Regions from separate parts of the Microbacterium keratanolyticum genome, predicted to be linked through region 1. Evidence: riboswitches for the same ligand, from Rfam matches in the RefSeq annotation. Region 1 holds a riboswitch; the other holds the start of a gene.
What was found. Region 1 has a riboswitch for thiamine pyrophosphate ahead of JOD62_RS08750 (ECF transporter S component). Riboswitches for the same ligand answer to the same signal wherever they lie in the genome.
Positions count from the first base shown of each region.

Region 2: it holds a riboswitch for thiamine pyrophosphate, as region 1 does, so the genes downstream of both, thiC (phosphomethylpyrimidine synthase ThiC) here and JOD62_RS08750 (ECF transporter S component) in region 1, are expected to answer to the same signal.

Region 1 is NZ_JAFBBQ010000001.1:1,825,829-1,833,290, forward strand. It holds gene JOD62_RS08740 (ABC transporter ATP-binding protein) at 1-383, shown strand, start outside; gene JOD62_RS14880 (D-alanyl-D-alanine carboxypeptidase family protein) at 454-1,977, opposite strand; TPP riboswitch at 2,054-2,163, shown strand; gene JOD62_RS08750 (ECF transporter S component) at 2,156-2,779, shown strand; gene JOD62_RS08755 (ABC transporter ATP-binding protein) at 2,782-4,248, shown strand; gene JOD62_RS08760 (energy-coupling factor transporter transmembrane component T family protein) at 4,245-5,057, shown strand; gene JOD62_RS08765 (aminoglycoside 3'-phosphotransferase) at 5,144-5,869, opposite strand; gene JOD62_RS08770 (DUF488 domain-containing protein) at 5,969-6,328, opposite strand; gene JOD62_RS08775 (SDR family NAD(P)-dependent oxidoreductase) at 6,454-7,215, shown strand; gene JOD62_RS08780 (SDR family oxidoreductase) at 7,292-7,462, shown strand, end outside.
Region 2 is NZ_JAFBBQ010000001.1:186,424-193,885, reverse strand. It holds gene JOD62_RS00965 (TetR/AcrR family transcriptional regulator) at 1-148, shown strand, start outside; gene thiC (phosphomethylpyrimidine synthase ThiC) at 194-1,930, opposite strand; TPP riboswitch at 1,925-2,032, opposite strand; gene ffh (signal recognition particle protein) at 2,106-3,662, shown strand; gene JOD62_RS00950 (EamA family transporter) at 3,664-4,554, opposite strand; gene JOD62_RS00945 (LysR family transcriptional regulator) at 4,633-5,502, shown strand; gene glpK (glycerol kinase GlpK) at 5,506-7,020, opposite strand; gene JOD62_RS00935 (glycerol-3-phosphate dehydrogenase/oxidase) at 7,069-7,462, opposite strand, start outside.

The DNA of each region.
Region 1 (7,462 bases):
TCATCCTCGATGAGGCCACGAGCGCCGTCGACACCCGCACCGAACTGCTGCTGCAGCACGCCATGGCGGCGCTGCGAGAGGGCCGTACATCCTTCGTGATCGCGCACCGTCTGTCGACGATCCGCGACGCCGACCTCATCCTCGTGATGGAGCACGGCGACATCGTCGAGAAGGGCAACCACGAAGAGCTCATCGCCGCGAAGGGCGCCTACTGGCGTCTGTACCAGTCGCAGTTCGAGCAGGCGTCCGATGTCGAAGATCCGCTCACGGAGTCGGCACCGGTTCTGGTCGCAGGCGACGCGGTCGATGTCGAGCAAGTCGGGGTCGCCGCCTCTGAGACGTCCCCATCCGGCGGCAGGGGCGAGAGCCCGACCGGCGCCTGAGCCGCTCCGGCACACACCAACGCGACAGCGGGTCCGTCCCTTCGGGGGGCGGACCCGCTGTCGTATGCGGCTACTGTGCGTCGATTCCCAGAAGTTCCAGCGGGTGGGTCAGTCGCCACCAGAAGGAGGGGCCATCGATGTCCTCCGCAAGCTCCGCCGCGACCGTCGTGTCATCGAGGGGGCCCGTGACCGTCAGCGACCCCGCATCCGCGCCCTGCGTCCAGTCCTCCCCGAGAGCGTAAGAGCCCGCCGTCGATGCGACCGCACCGTTCCACAGCACGACCCGGGCATCCTTCGCAGCGACCACGGGGACCTCCGCGCCCCACATCGTCCGCACCGTGCCCAGCACGTCGCCCTTCGCGACAGTCTGCGGCTGCGCCTTCAGCGCGGCCTCGACCTCTGTGAACAACGAGCGGCTCGCGGCGACGCGCTGCTCACCATCAGCCTGCCCGAGTACGGACGCGTACACGCGCACGGTCGTCCCATCGATCTCGATGTCCTTCGCGGACAGCAGGTTGTAGAGAATGTCCGGATCTTCGCCGATTGTGCCGGTCTTGACACCGATCACGCCCGGATCCTCCAGTACGAGCTTGTTCGTGTTGGTCACGAGACCCGCACCGGGGATATCCGCCTCCTTGGTCGCCACGATCTCCGCGATGACGGGGTTGCTCTCCGCGAGAGCGGCGAGCTGCAGGAGCGCGCGCGGCGTCGCCGTGTTGCCCCAGCCGATGCCGGACGGGTTCTCCAGCTGAATGTCGGTGACTCCGCGATCGCGGAGCCACGCCGTTGCCGCGATCACGAACTCGGAATCGGAACCCCAGATGTCGTCCGACAGGCGATCGGCGTAGTTGTTCGCCGACCCGAGCAGGATGCCCTGGAACAGCTGGTACTGAGTGAGCGTCCCGTCAATCGGCACGTCGAGTGCCGACTGGTCATCACGCCGGTAGTCCCAATGGACTTCGCTGTCATTGCTCGTGAACGCGAACGAGGGTCCCTGCTCACCCAGGCCGAGCGGCATGCGCTCCAGCGCGGCGAGAACCGTGACGACCTTGGTGATCGAGGCCATGGGCGCCGCGTCCTCCGTTGACGCCACGGCAGAGAGGCCCTCGATCCCCACAGCGGCGCTGCCGACGGCCGGCCACGTGATGGTCGCGAGTGCGGCGGACTCGGGTGCGTAGGTCGCGGCGTCGATCGTCGGCGCCACCTCGTGTAGGGGCCAGAGCGCCATGGCGGAGGCATAGACGATGCCGGTCGTTGCCAACACGGCGAGCGGCGGCAGGACTCCCGATCGCAGGAACGAGCGCCGCGGAGCCCCGGCGGTCAGCGCGGGACCGGCGGCAGCGCCGGTCAGGGGAGCCGGCGGCGTGGGCGTGGAGCCTGCCGCAACGGCAGCGACGTCGATCCAGCTCAGCGCGGGACGTCCGGCAGAGGCCGGGGCGGTTGCGGGTGGGCCCGCAGGCACGAGGGTCGGCAACTCTCCCGTCTGCTGCGCGCGCAGCGCGGCGCGGGTCCCGGGAGCATCGGCGCTGGCGGGAGCGTCCATGCGAGGCGCAGCTGCGGGGTCAGCCGCAGCCTCGGGAGTGTCGGTGGTCACCGTCCTAACGTAATGGACGTGTCCCTTGTGTCGTCTGCACGCGCGGTCTGCGGCCATGCGCGGCGGGATATGATGACCTCAACACCACGGGAGTCCGGTGATCCGGGCTGAGAGGAAGCGAAAAGCGCTTCGACCGTCGAACCTGATCTGGGTCATGCCAGCGCAGGGAGGAGAAACAATGTCTACTGTCACGCCCACACGTCTCGGCCTCGGTCGTCCGGAACTCTGGCGCTGGCGCGTCGTCGACATCGTCGTCGCGAGCGTCATCGCCGTCGCCTGTGCGGTGATCTTCCTGCTCTGGAACGTCGGATACGAGGCGCCGAGCACCCTGCTCAAGCCGCTGCTGCCAGGCCTTCAGGGGCTGCTGGCCGGTCCGTGGCTGATCGCCGGCGTGCTGGGTGGGCTCATCATCCGCAAGCCGGGTGCGGCGCTGTACACCGAGCTCGTCGCTGCGGTCATCTCCGCCCTGATCGGAAACCAGTGGGGGCCGCTCACTATCGTCTCCGGCGTCGTTCAGGGTCTCGGCGCCGAGCTGATCTTCCTCATCTTCCTGTACGGCGTGTGGCGTCTGCCGGTCGCGATCCTCGCGGGTGCCGGTGCGGGACTCGCCTGTGGCATCAATGACCGCATCCTCTGGTACGCGGGTGCCGACACCCTGTTCACGACGGTTTACATCGCCTCGACCACGGTCTCCGGCGCCCTCATCGCGGGCCTCGGGGCCTGGCTGATCGCGCGCGGTCTCGCGGCGACCGGTGCACTCAACCGCTTCGCCTCCGGGCGGGCGGCCACCGCCCGGGTCTGATCATGGGCGGTGCGGCGGCGCCGACCCCAGCCGCGCTCGAGGCGCAGGCCTGGGGCTGGCGCTATGCGACCCGGCATCGGTGGGCGCTCTGCGAGGTGACGCTGCGGATCGAACCGGGGGAGCGCGTGCTGCTGCTCGGCGCCTCGGGATCGGGCAAGTCGACTCTCCTGCAGGGGTTGGGCGGTGTGCTCGGCGGCGCGGATGAGGGAGAAGAGCTCGGCGCTCTGCTCGTCGACGGGGTGCCTGCCGCACAGGCCCACGGCCGGGTCGGTATGGTTCTGCAGGATCCGGACACGCAGACGATTCTGGAGCGCGTCGGGGACGACGTGGCGTTCGGATGCGAGAACCTGGGCGTCCCGCGAGACGAGATCTGGCCGCGGGTGGACGCTGCGCTCGACGCGGTCGGGCTCGATCTGCCGCTCGACCGGTCGACCGCCACGCTGTCCGGAGGGCAGAAGCAGCGGCTCGCGTTGGCGGGAGTGCTGGCGATGCGGCCCGGTGCGATCCTGCTCGATGAACCGACGGCGAACCTCGACCCGGAGGGTGTCACCGAGGTGCGCGATGCGGTCGCGGCGGCATTGGATGCCACGGGCGCGACGCTCGTCGTGATCGAGCACCGCATCGACGCCTGGCTGGATCTCGTCGATCGGGTGATCGTGCTCGGGACGGAAGGCGAGACGACGGTCGTGCACGCGGATGGCACGCCGAAGGCCGTGCTCGGCGCCCGGGGAGCAGAACTCGCCGCTGCGGGAGTGTGGGTGCCGGGGCATCCGCCCGCCGTTCCGCCCCCGCCCGCCGCCACACCGGGGGAGGAGCTGCTGCGCACGCGTGACCTCGTCGTGGCGCGGCGACGCGGCGTTCCGGTCGCCGGCCCCTTCGAGCTGACCGTGCGCGCGGGCGAGGCCATCGGGATCGTCGGCCGCAACGGAGCCGGGAAGTCGACGCTCGGTCTCACCCTGGCCGGGTTGATCGCACCGGAGACGGGGCGGGTCGAGGCATCCGCGGTTTTAGCGGAGGGTGCCAAGGGCGACCCGATCCGATGGACCTCGCGTGCCCTGCTCACGCGCATCGGCACCGTGCTACAGAGCCCGGAGCACCAGCTCCTCGCGCGCACGGTGCGTGAGGAGCTGGCGGTCGGTCCGAGGGCGCTCGCCCTGCCCGAGGACGAAGTCAACGCGCGCGTCGATGACCTCCTCGAGCGTCTGCGGCTCACCGCACTCGCCGCCGCGAATCCGTACACGCTCTCCGGTGGCGAGAAGCGCCGACTCACGGTCGCCGCCGCCCTCGCGACGCGCCCTCGTGTGCTCGTACTGGATGAACCGACGTTCGGGCAGGACGCGAAGACCTGGGCGGAACTCGTCGGCATCATCGCCCGTCTGCGCGACGAGGGTGCCGCCGTCGTGGTGATCTCGCACGATGAGCAGGTGCTGCGTGCACTGCACGCGCGTCGGATTGAGGTGGGGGCATGACCGACCTGCTCTCGCACGACACCGGCCGTGTGGTGCGCACCGGACCGATTGCGCCACGCAGCGCACTCGCGAAGCTTGCGGCCGCGCTGCTCATCTCGGTACCGCTTATCCTGTCGATCGACGTGCTCTCGGCGTCGGTCGCCCTGCTGCTGTCTGTACCGCTGCTGCTGATGTCGGGTCTGCGCCCGCGTGAGTTCTGGCTGCGGACCGCCGTGCTCTGGATCGCTGCCCCCCTCAGTGCCGCGACGATCGCGCTGTACGGCGCAACGAGCGGCACGATCTACTTCGAGTGGCTCGTGATGCGCGTGAGCGAAGGATCTCTTTCGCTCGCGGCGGCGACAGCCCTGCGCGTGCTGGCGATCGGCTTGCCTGCCGTCGTGCTGTTCTCCACCGTCGACCCGACCAACCTTGCCGACGATCTCGCTCAGCGTCTGCGCCTGCCCGCACGATTCGTGATCGGTGCGCTCGCAGGGCTCCGGATGCTCGGTCTCCTCGCCGACGACTGGCGGGCGCTCGCGCTTGCCCGTCGCGCACGGGGCGTCGCCGACGAGGGGCGCATCCGCAGGGGCCTGGGCATGGCCTTCGCCCTCTTCGTCCTCGCCATCCGCCGTGGTTCGTCGCTCGCGACCGCCATGGAGGCCCGCGGCTTCGGGGGACGCGGTCGACGCACGTGGGCGCGTCCGTCCCGGTGGGGTCGCGGCGACACGATCCTGCTCCTGGTCGCGGTGATGATCCCGACTGCTGCGCTCTCGGCGGCAGTCGTCTTCGGGACCTGGAACTTCATCCTGGGCCCGTCCGTCGCGGGATAGGTGACGGCAGGGGCCTCAGGCCGGCCGGCAGCGCGACGTCGATCGTGCTGCATCCGCCGGCAGCAGTTCCCGGCGCTGAACGGTCGTCAGCCGGCGTTCCACAGGTCGCGGTAGTACGCGAGTCGTTCACGGTCGGGTTCGACGCCGTAGGCCTCGATGAGCGTGTCTTCCCACCCGGGGCCGAAGTTCCACAGGGTGCTCATCGAGGCGACGGCGATGTCGGCCCAGCGGTCGCCGGTTCCCAGAGCGGCGAGATCGACGTGCGCGGTGCCGCGCCCGGCGTCGTCCAGCAGAGTGTTCGGCAGGCAGGCGTCGCCGCGGCAGACGACGAGTTTGTCGATGGGAGGGGCGTCGCGCAGGGCATCCGGAATCTCGGCACCCCAGCTTTCTGCCCGCGCGATTCTGCTGGCGACGCTCCACTCCCAGGGGCACTCGTCGACGGGAAGAGCGTCGTGCAGCATCCGCAGGGCTTCGCCGACGGCGCGCACCGTCGTCGCCGGTTCGTCCTTCCATCGCGGATCGACGGCGCTGTACCCGGGGATCGCGCGGGTCACGAGCCACTCGTGCGTGGCATCCTCTCCCTGCGTGAGCACCTCGGGGACCGTGATCCAGTGCCGCGCCCATCGCATGCGCTCAGCTTCGTCGCGCATGCTCGCTTCGGGATCGTGCGGGCCCCACTTGATGTAGCGCCCGTCGTCGGTGCGGAAGGTGAGCCCGCCGATCCCGTTCTCCCATACAGGGGTGAGTGCGGCGTCGCCCGCAAGGTGGCGCACGAGCGCGGGGACGGGCAGGGACGGGACGGGAATGCTCACCGGACGACCCTAGCCCGTGAGAAACCATATTCTGCGCGAGAAACCATGGCACACGTCGTGTTTCGTGCGGGAAATGGTTTCTCGCGGGGGCACGGGCGCCTACAGCAGCGCCCGCAGCGCCTCCTCCAGCACGACGGCGTGATTGTGCTCGAGGTCATGAGCCGCATAGACGAGGGTGACGCGCGGATGCTGCCGCACGATGTCCGCCAGTTCGCGCAGCGCGTCCGCGGAGTCGCCCTCCAGCTGTGCGCGGTAGCGGTCGGCGTAGACGTTCCAGTCGGCGTCCGGCGCGGCGTGCCATTCGCGCCGCAGCTCGGGGGTCGGGGCCGTGTCCTTCGCCCAGAAATCGATCTCGGCGCGCTCCTTCGAGACGCCGCGTGGCCACAGGCGATCCACCAGGATGCGGAAACCGTCATCGGCGGAAACGGTGTCGTAGGCTCGCTTGCGACGCAGTTCCATATCGCCAGCATTCCCTTATCGGGGCGTGAAATCCAGGCGATCTTCTGCAGCGTGAGTGAATCAGATGAAACTGAGAACCGCGTATGCTGAAACCCCGTCGCACGACGTTTCGAAGGAGAACACGTATGCAGATCCAGGGATCCGGCGCACTCATCACCGGCGGCGCGAGCGGCCTCGGCCTCGCCACGGCCCGACGACTCGCCGCCGCAGGTGCGCACATCACCATCGTCGATCTGCCCTCCTCGCCGGGGGCTGACATCGCCGCCGAACTCGGCGGCGTCTTCGTGCCTGCCGACGTCACGAGCGTCGACGAGGTGCACGCGGCCGTCGCTGCCGCGCAGGCCGCCGCACCCCTGCGCATCGTCGTGAACTGCGCCGGCATCGCCCCTCCCGCCAAGGTGCTCGACCGCGAGGGCAACCCCGCCGTACTCGCCGATTTCGAGCGCATCGTCCGCATCAACCTCGTCGGAACGTTCAACGTCACCTCGCAGGCCGCAGCGATCATTGCCAAGAACGACCCAGATGCGACGGGCGACCGCGGCGTCATCGTCAGCACCGCGAGCGTCGCGGCGTTCGACGGCCAGATCGGCCAGCCCGCATACTCGGCATCGAAGGGCGGCGTCCATGCGATGACGTTGCCGATCGCGCGCGAACTTGCCCGCTATGCGATCCGCGTCTGCACGATCGCCCCCGGAATCATGGAGACCCCGATGCTGAAGGGGCTGCCCCAGGCGGCCCAGGACTCGCTCGGCGAGCAGGTGCCGTACCCGTCGCGGCTCGGTAAGCCCGAGGAGTATGCCGCGCTCGTGCAGTCGATCGTCGAGAACGGCTACCTCAACGGCGAGACGATCCGCCTCGACGGCGCGATCCGCATGGCGCCGAAATGATTGAAGGAGCGATGTTCACCCACATTCGCGCCGAACACCCCACAACATCGCTCCTCGAACGCTGAAAGGCATCAACATGAGCACGCTGGCAGGAAAGACCATTCTCATGTCGGGCGGAAGCCGCGGCATCGGCCTCGCGATCGCGCTGCGCGCTGCGGCCGACGGGGCGAACATCGCGATGCTCGCGAAGACCGACACCCCGCACCCGAAGCTCGAGGGCACCGTGCACACGGCCGCCGAGCAGATC
Region 2 (7,462 bases), 1.6 Mb from region 1:
GATTCGCTCTGACATTCTCGGAGCCGCGATCGCAGCGGCCGTCCTCTCCTCGCTGCGGGTCTGGGCAGAGCGCGGCGCCGGGCACGCGTCGCTGGAAGCCCAGTTCGACGAAGCCCTGAGAAGCATCCACGATCTTCCCTGGGGCTGACCCGCGCCGCTGTCCTACCGGCGGCGCGGATCAGCCATGCTGCGGCTAACGCACGGCAGGGGTCGGGAGATACACCTGGGCGCCGGTGGCGCGGAACTCACGGCTCTTCTCCTGCATCCCCTCGCGGGCGGCGATCGTCGTCTGATCGGCGGCCGAGCCGAACTCCTTGCGGATGTCCTGACTGATGCGCATCGAGCAGAACTTCGGCCCGCACATCGAGCAGAAGTGCGCGGTCTTCGCAGGCTCCGCGGGCAGGGTCTCGTCGTGGAACGCCTCCGCGGTGTCGGGGTCGAGCGAGAGCGCGAACTGGTCGCGCCAGCGGAACTCGAAGCGCGCCTTGGAGAGCGCGTCGTCGCGCTCCTGCGCTCCCGGATGTCCCTTCGCGAGGTCTGCGGCGTGGGCGGCGATCTTGTACGTGATGACGCCCGTCTTCACATCGTCCTTGTTCGGCAGCCCGAGATGCTCCTTCGGGGTGACATAGCAGAGCATCGCGGTGCCGTAGCGGGCGATCTCCGTCGCGCCGATCGCGGAGGTGATGTGGTCGTAGCCCGGGGCGACATCGGTGACCAGCGGTCCGAGCGTGTAGAAGGGAGCGCCTTTGCAGAGCTCCTGCTGACGCTCGACGTTCTCGCGCACGAGGTGGAACGGCACGTGTCCCGGACCTTCGACCATGACCTGCACGTCGTACTCCCACGCGCGGGCTGTGAGCTCGGCGAGGGTGTCGAGCTCCGCGAACTGGGCGGCATCGTTCGCGTCAGCGACGGATCCGGGGCGCAGCCCGTCGCCGAGCGAGAAGGCGACGTCGTAGCGCGCGAAGATCTCGCACAGCTCATCGAAGTGCGTGTAGAGGAAGTTCTCCTGGTGATGGGCGAGGCACCATCCGGCCATGATCGAGCCGCCGCGGGAGACGATTCCGGTGACGCGATCTGCCGTCAGAGGCACGTAGCGCAGCAGAACACCGGCGTGGATCGTCATGTAGTCGACGCCCTGCTCGCACTGCTCGATGACCGTGTCGCGGAAGATCTCCCAGGTGAGCTTGTGCGCCTGGCCGTCGACCTTCTCGAGCGCCTGGTAGATCGGCACCGTGCCGATCGGAACGGGGGAGTTGCGGATGATCCACTCGCGCGTTGTGTGGATGTCATCGCCCGTCGAGAGATCCATGACGGTGTCCGCGCCCCACTGGGTCGCCCACTGCAGCTTGTCGACCTCTTCTGCGATCGAACTCGTGACGGCGGAGTTGCCGATGTTCGCATTGATCTTCACGAGGAACGCCTTGCCGATGATCATCGGTTCGGACTCGGGGTGGTTGATGTTGTTCGGCAGGATGGCGCGGCCCGCCGCGATCTCGCTGCGCACGAGTTCGACATCGCAGCCCTCCCGCAGAGCGACGAAGCGCATCTCGGGAGTGATCAGCCCCCGGCGGGCGTAGTGCATCTGGGTGACACGCCTGCCCTCTCGGCCACGCCGCGGCACGGGGCGTTCTCCCAGCCATTCCTCCGACGCGCTTCCACGCCGGACCGCCGCGCGACCGTCGTCGAGCAGCGTGCGCTCGCGACCCGCGTAGCTCTCGGTGTCGCCGCGCGCTTCGATCCATTCGGCCCGGAGTCGCGGCAGGCCGACCAGCGGATCGCTTCCGGCGCCAGCCGTGCGGTACACCTGCACGGGAGCATTGGGCTCGCCGCCGGGCGAATCGTCCAGGGAGATCTCCGTCACCGGAACGCGGATGTCGTGCTCCACATCCGCGACATAAGACAGAGAACGGGACGCAACAGACGTGCTCATATGAGGCTCACTTCCTTCGCCGGCATTACCCGGACAGGTTCGACGGTCGCAGGCCGCGTCAGCCCGATCTCAGCCCATGCGTGGGCCCCCGTGTGGTCACAGGCACGCTAGCATGGCGTCGCGCCGAGCCCGGACTCCGTGACCGGCCGAATGCTCCTCTAGAATCAGAAGCACCATGGCTACCTTTGGCACGCTTTCCGATCGGCTTACCGAGACCTTCCGCAACCTGCGCACGAAGGGCAAGCTCACCCCGGCTGACGTCGACGGCACCGTCCGCGAGATCCGTCGTGCGCTGCTCGACGCTGACGTCGCGCTCGCCGTCGTCAAGGACTTCACCGCCAAGGTGCGCGAGCGCGCACTCGGCGATGAGGTCAACAAGGCTCTGAACCCGGCCCAGCAGGTCGTGCAGATCGTCAACGAAGAGCTCATCTCGATCCTCGGCGGTGAACAGCGCCGTCTGGAGTTCTCGAAGACCCCGCCGACGGTCATCATGCTCGCCGGTCTCCAGGGATCCGGTAAGACGACGTTCGCCGGAAAGCTCGCGAAGCAGCTCGAGGGCGAGGGACACACCCCACTCCTCATCGCCGCTGACCTCCAGCGTCCGAACGCCGTGAACCAGCTGCAGGTCGTCGCGGAGCAGGCGGGCGCCACGATCTACGCGCCGGAACCGGGCAACGGCATCGGCGATCCCGTCAAGGTCTCCCGCGACGGCGTCGAGCACGCCCGTCGCCACCAGCACGACGTCGTCATCATCGACACCGCCGGTCGCCTCGGTGTCGACGCCGAGCTCATGAAGCAGGCCGCTGACATCCGCGCTGCCGTGCAGCCCGATGAGGTCCTCTTCGTCATCGACGCGATGATCGGTCAGGACGCCGTGAACACGGCGAAGGCCTTCCAGGAGGGCGTCGACTTCACGGGCGTCGTCCTGTCGAAGCTCGACGGCGACGCGCGCGGTGGTGCCGCGCTCTCGGTCGCATCCGTCACCGGCCGCCCGATCATCTTCGCGTCGACCGGTGAAGCCCTCGGCGACCTCGAGCCCTTCCACCCCGACCGCATGGCGAGTCGCATCCTCGACCTCGGTGACATCCTCACCCTCATCGAGCAGGCGCAGAGTGCCTTCGACGAGGCCGAGGCGGAGAAGCTCGCCGAGAAGCTCGCGACCGAGACCTTCACGCTGGAGGACTTCCTTGAGCAGATGCAGCAGCTCAAGAAGATGGGCTCCATGAAGAAGATGCTCGGGATGCTCCCGGGTATGGGGCAGATGAAGCAGCAGCTCGACGACTTCGATGAGCGCGAGATCGACCGCACCGAGGCGATCATCCGCTCGATGACGCCGGGGGAGCGCCGAAACCCCAAGGTTCTCAACGGTTCGCGTCGTCTGCGCATCGCCCGTGGTTCGGGCATGACCGTCACCGACGTCAATCAGCTCGTCGCCCGCTTCGAGCAGGCCGCGAAGATGATGAAGACGGTCGCGCGCGGCGGCACCCCGAACATCCCCGGTATGGGCCCGATGCCCGGAATGGGGCGCCCCGGTGCCTCGGCGAAGCGCGGAAAGAAGGGGGCGAAGAGCAAGGGTGCATCCCGCTCGGGCAACCCCGCCAAGCGCGCCGCCGAGAACTCCGGTATCGCGGCGGCCTCCACGCCGACCGGTTCGGGTTTCGGTCTCGGCGGAGCCAAGGCGCCGACTGAGGCCGACCTCGCCGAGATCCAGAAGCTCTTCGGGAAGAACTGACTCAGGGGCGTGCGGCGACCAGCGCCGCGTGTGCGGATGACCGCCGCGCCGCGAACGGTCCGGCGATGAGAGCTGCGGCGACGAGTGCCAGCCCCAGGCCCTGAATGATGGTGAACGACTCACCCGCGACGAAGACGCCCAGCAGGGTGGCGACGATGGGCGAGAGAAGCACGAGCAGCCCGGGGATCACGACCGGGAGCAGCTGGATTCCACGGAACCACAGGGTGTACGAGGCGAATCCGCCGACAGCGGCGAGCCACACGTAGCCGACGACCGCAGGGGTATCGATCGTCTGCGGCACACCCTCCAACCCTAGTGTCAGCGGGAGCAGAAACAATCCTCCTGCCGTGAGCTGCCATCCTGCGTAGGCGACCGCACCGACGCGCGGAGGTCGTCCCCATTTCTTCGTGAGGATGATGCCTGCAGCCGTCGCGCCGACGCCCGCGATCGCGGCGACGATGCCGAGCGTGTCCAGGCGTGAGGCCGGTCCGAGCACGATGAGGGCGACGCCGGTCGTTCCTGCTGCTGCGGCGATCACTGCGGTGATGCGGGGGCGATCCTGCAGCACGAGCGCTCCCAGAGGCAGAAGGATCAGGGGCTGTACCCCGGCCACGGCCGCCGCGGCGCCGCCCGGGAGCCTCTCCGCTGCGAGAAAGAGCAGGGGGAAGAAGGCTCCGATGTTCAGGATGCCGAGGACTCCGGCCCGAAACCACCACGTGCCCTGGGGCAGTGCGCGGCCGATCGCGAGCGCGATGAGGCCCGCAGGCAGTGCACGGATGAGCGCGGCGAAGAGCGGATGTCCCGCTGGAAGCATCTCCGTGGTCACAAGGTACGTGGTGCCCCAGGTGATCGGGGCGAGCGCGGTGAGAGCGATCGTGGAGGCGCGGTTCATATGTTCAGCCTCGCTGTCGATTGGCGATGAGTACAACGCATTGTTGTCATCTCTTTCATGAGGAGAGATCATGTATCCGTGGAACTGCAGCAGATGAGATACGTCGTCGAGGTCGCGGAGACCGGGAGTTTCACTCGAGCCGCCGAACGCTGTCACGTCACGCAGTCGGCGCTCAGCCACCAGATCGCGGCACTCGAGCGGACGATCGGCGAACGGCTCTTCGCGCGGACGAGCAGAAGCGTGCGCCTCACGGAGTCCGGGGAGGCGTTCGTCGCGTCGGCACGCGTGGCGCTGGCGGCCGCGGAGAAAGCGGTGGAGGATGCGACGGCCGTCGCCGGACGTGTGACGGGAACACTTCGCCTCGGCGTCATTCCGACCGTGGTGGCTGTGGACGTGCCACGGGTGCTCGTGCGTTTCCGTGATGCGCATCCGCACGCCCGCGTGCAGCTCCAGGTGGGCAACAGCGACGAGATCAGCCGCGCCGTGCGGCAGGGCGACCTGGATGTCGGACTCCTGGGCCTTCGGGAGCACGTGGAGCCCCTAGGTGTCGCCTCGCGGCTGTTGCGGCGGGAGCGTCTGGTCGCGGCGCTGCCCTCCGGTCACCCGCTCGCGACTCGCGCACAGCTCGCACTCTCGGATCTGAGGGATGCGGTGTTCGCCGACTTCCCCGCGGGAACGTCGGGGAGAGCGCAGAGCGATGCCGCCTTCGCGGCCGCCGAGCTGCCCCGAGACGTGGCCTTCGAGATGGACAGTGCGCAGCATCTGCTCGGACTGGTCGCCGCGGGTCTCGCCGTGTCCCTCGTCGCAGATGCGGTGGCGACGAAGGTGCCCGGCGTCGTGACGGTTCCGGTCAGCGATGGCCCTGTGCGGATCGAGTACGTGGTCTGGCCAGAACTTGCGGCCCGCACGGTGACGCAAGCCTTTCTGGCCGTGCTCGACGAGGAGTGAGACCTACCGGACGTCCTCGTCGACCCAGTCCATCGACTTCGTGACGGCCTTACGCCACAGGCGCAGCTGACGGTCACGCTCGGCAGCATTCATCTGGGGCTCCCAGCGACGGTCTTCCTGCCAATTGGCGGACAGCTCGTCGAGGTCGCGCCAGAATCCGACCGCGAGGCCCGCCGCGTACGCCGCGCCGAGCGCTGTCGTCTCCGCGACGACCGGCCGCACGACCGGAACACCGAGCATGTCGGCCTGGAACTGCATGAGCTCGTCGTTCGCGACCATCCCGCCGTCGACCTTCAGCTCGCTCAGATCGACGCCGGCATCCGCGTTGACGGCGTCGAGTACATCGCGTGTCTGGAACGCGACGGCCTCGAGAGCGGCACGCGCGATATGGCTCTTGTTCGCGAAGCGGGTGAGCCCGACGATCGCCCCGCGTGCATCCGACCTCCAGTAGGGGGCGAACAGGCCAGAGAAGGCAGGGACGATGTAGACGCCGCCGTTGTCTTCCACCTGCCGAGCCAGTTCCTCGACCTCGGGAGCGGTCTGGATGATGCCCAGCTGGTCGCGCAGCCACTGGATGAGCGACCCGGTGACGGCGATGGAGCCTTCCAGGGCGTAGTGCGCAGGAGCGTCACCGAGCTTGTAGCCGACCGTCGTCAGCAGCCCGTTCTCGGAGTGAACGATCTCCTCGCCGGTGTTGAAGATCAGGAAGCAGCCGGTGCCGTAGGTGTTCTTGCTCTCGCCGGCCGCGAAGGCAGCCTGACCGAACGTCGCGGCCTGCTGATCGCCGAGGATGCCCGCGATCGGGGTCTCGCGCAGAAGCGAGCTGCTCTCAGCGGTGCCGTACACCTCTGACGATGAGCGGATCTCCGGCATCATGCTCCGCGGGACACCGAAGACGTCGAGGATGTCGTCGCGCCACTCCAGCGTCTTGAGATCCATGAACATCGTGCGCGACGCGTTGGTGACGTCCGTGACGTGCACGCCGCCGTCGGCGCCGCCGGTGAGGTTCCAGAGCACCCAGCAGTCTGTGGTGCCGAAGAGCAGATCGCCCGCGTCGGCTTTCTCGCGTGCACCATCGACGTTCTCGAGGATCCAGGTGATCTTCGTCCCGGAGAAGTACGTGGCGAGCGGAAGCCCGACGATCGGGGTGAACCGGTCGGTTCCACCATCCGCGGCCAGTCGATCGACGATCGCCTGGGTTCGGGTGTCCTGCCAGACGATCGCGTTGTACACGGGGACGCCGGTGTGACGGTCCCAGACGACGGTGGTCTCGCGCTGGTTCGTGATGCCGATTCCGGCGATGTCGTGTCGGGTGAGATGCGCACGCGAGAGTGCGAGCCCGATCACCTCCTGGGTGTTCGACCAGATCTCGGTCGCGTCGTGCTCGACCCAGCCGGCCTGCGGCAGGATCTGTTCGTGCTCCTTCTGGCCGGTCGCGACGCGCGCGCCCGATCGGTCGAAGATGATCGCGCGGGTCGACGTCGTTCCCTGGTCGATCGCGAGGATGTAGTCGGCCATGAGCGCTCCTTGGTTCACCGTTGAAGAGGGCAGAGACGGGGCTGCCTGCTACGCGTGTGCGCGCCCGGCGGCCTGATACCCGTGCTGCGTCGCCAGCAGGCGCAGCGTGTCCTCGATCTCGTGATCGCGGCGCACGGAGTCCCAGCCGAGCAGCGGTGCGAGTGCGTCGGCCAGTTCCGTCAGCGCCGAGGCATCCGCATGCCCGGTGAACGCGAGGTTCGTGCGGCGGAAGACGACATCGGCGAGTCGCGTCACCATCTCATTGTCGACCATCCATGCCAGTTCCCGCGTGGACACCACACCGCCGGCGAGCGGCTCATCGGTGTCCTCGGAGACGATGCGCCAGACCTCGGCGGCCCGGGTGCCGTAGCGGGCGAGCAGCTGTTCGGCCCGACCACCTGCTCCGGGAAGGTTCGCTGCGATCCAGGTGGCGCGCGCGGAT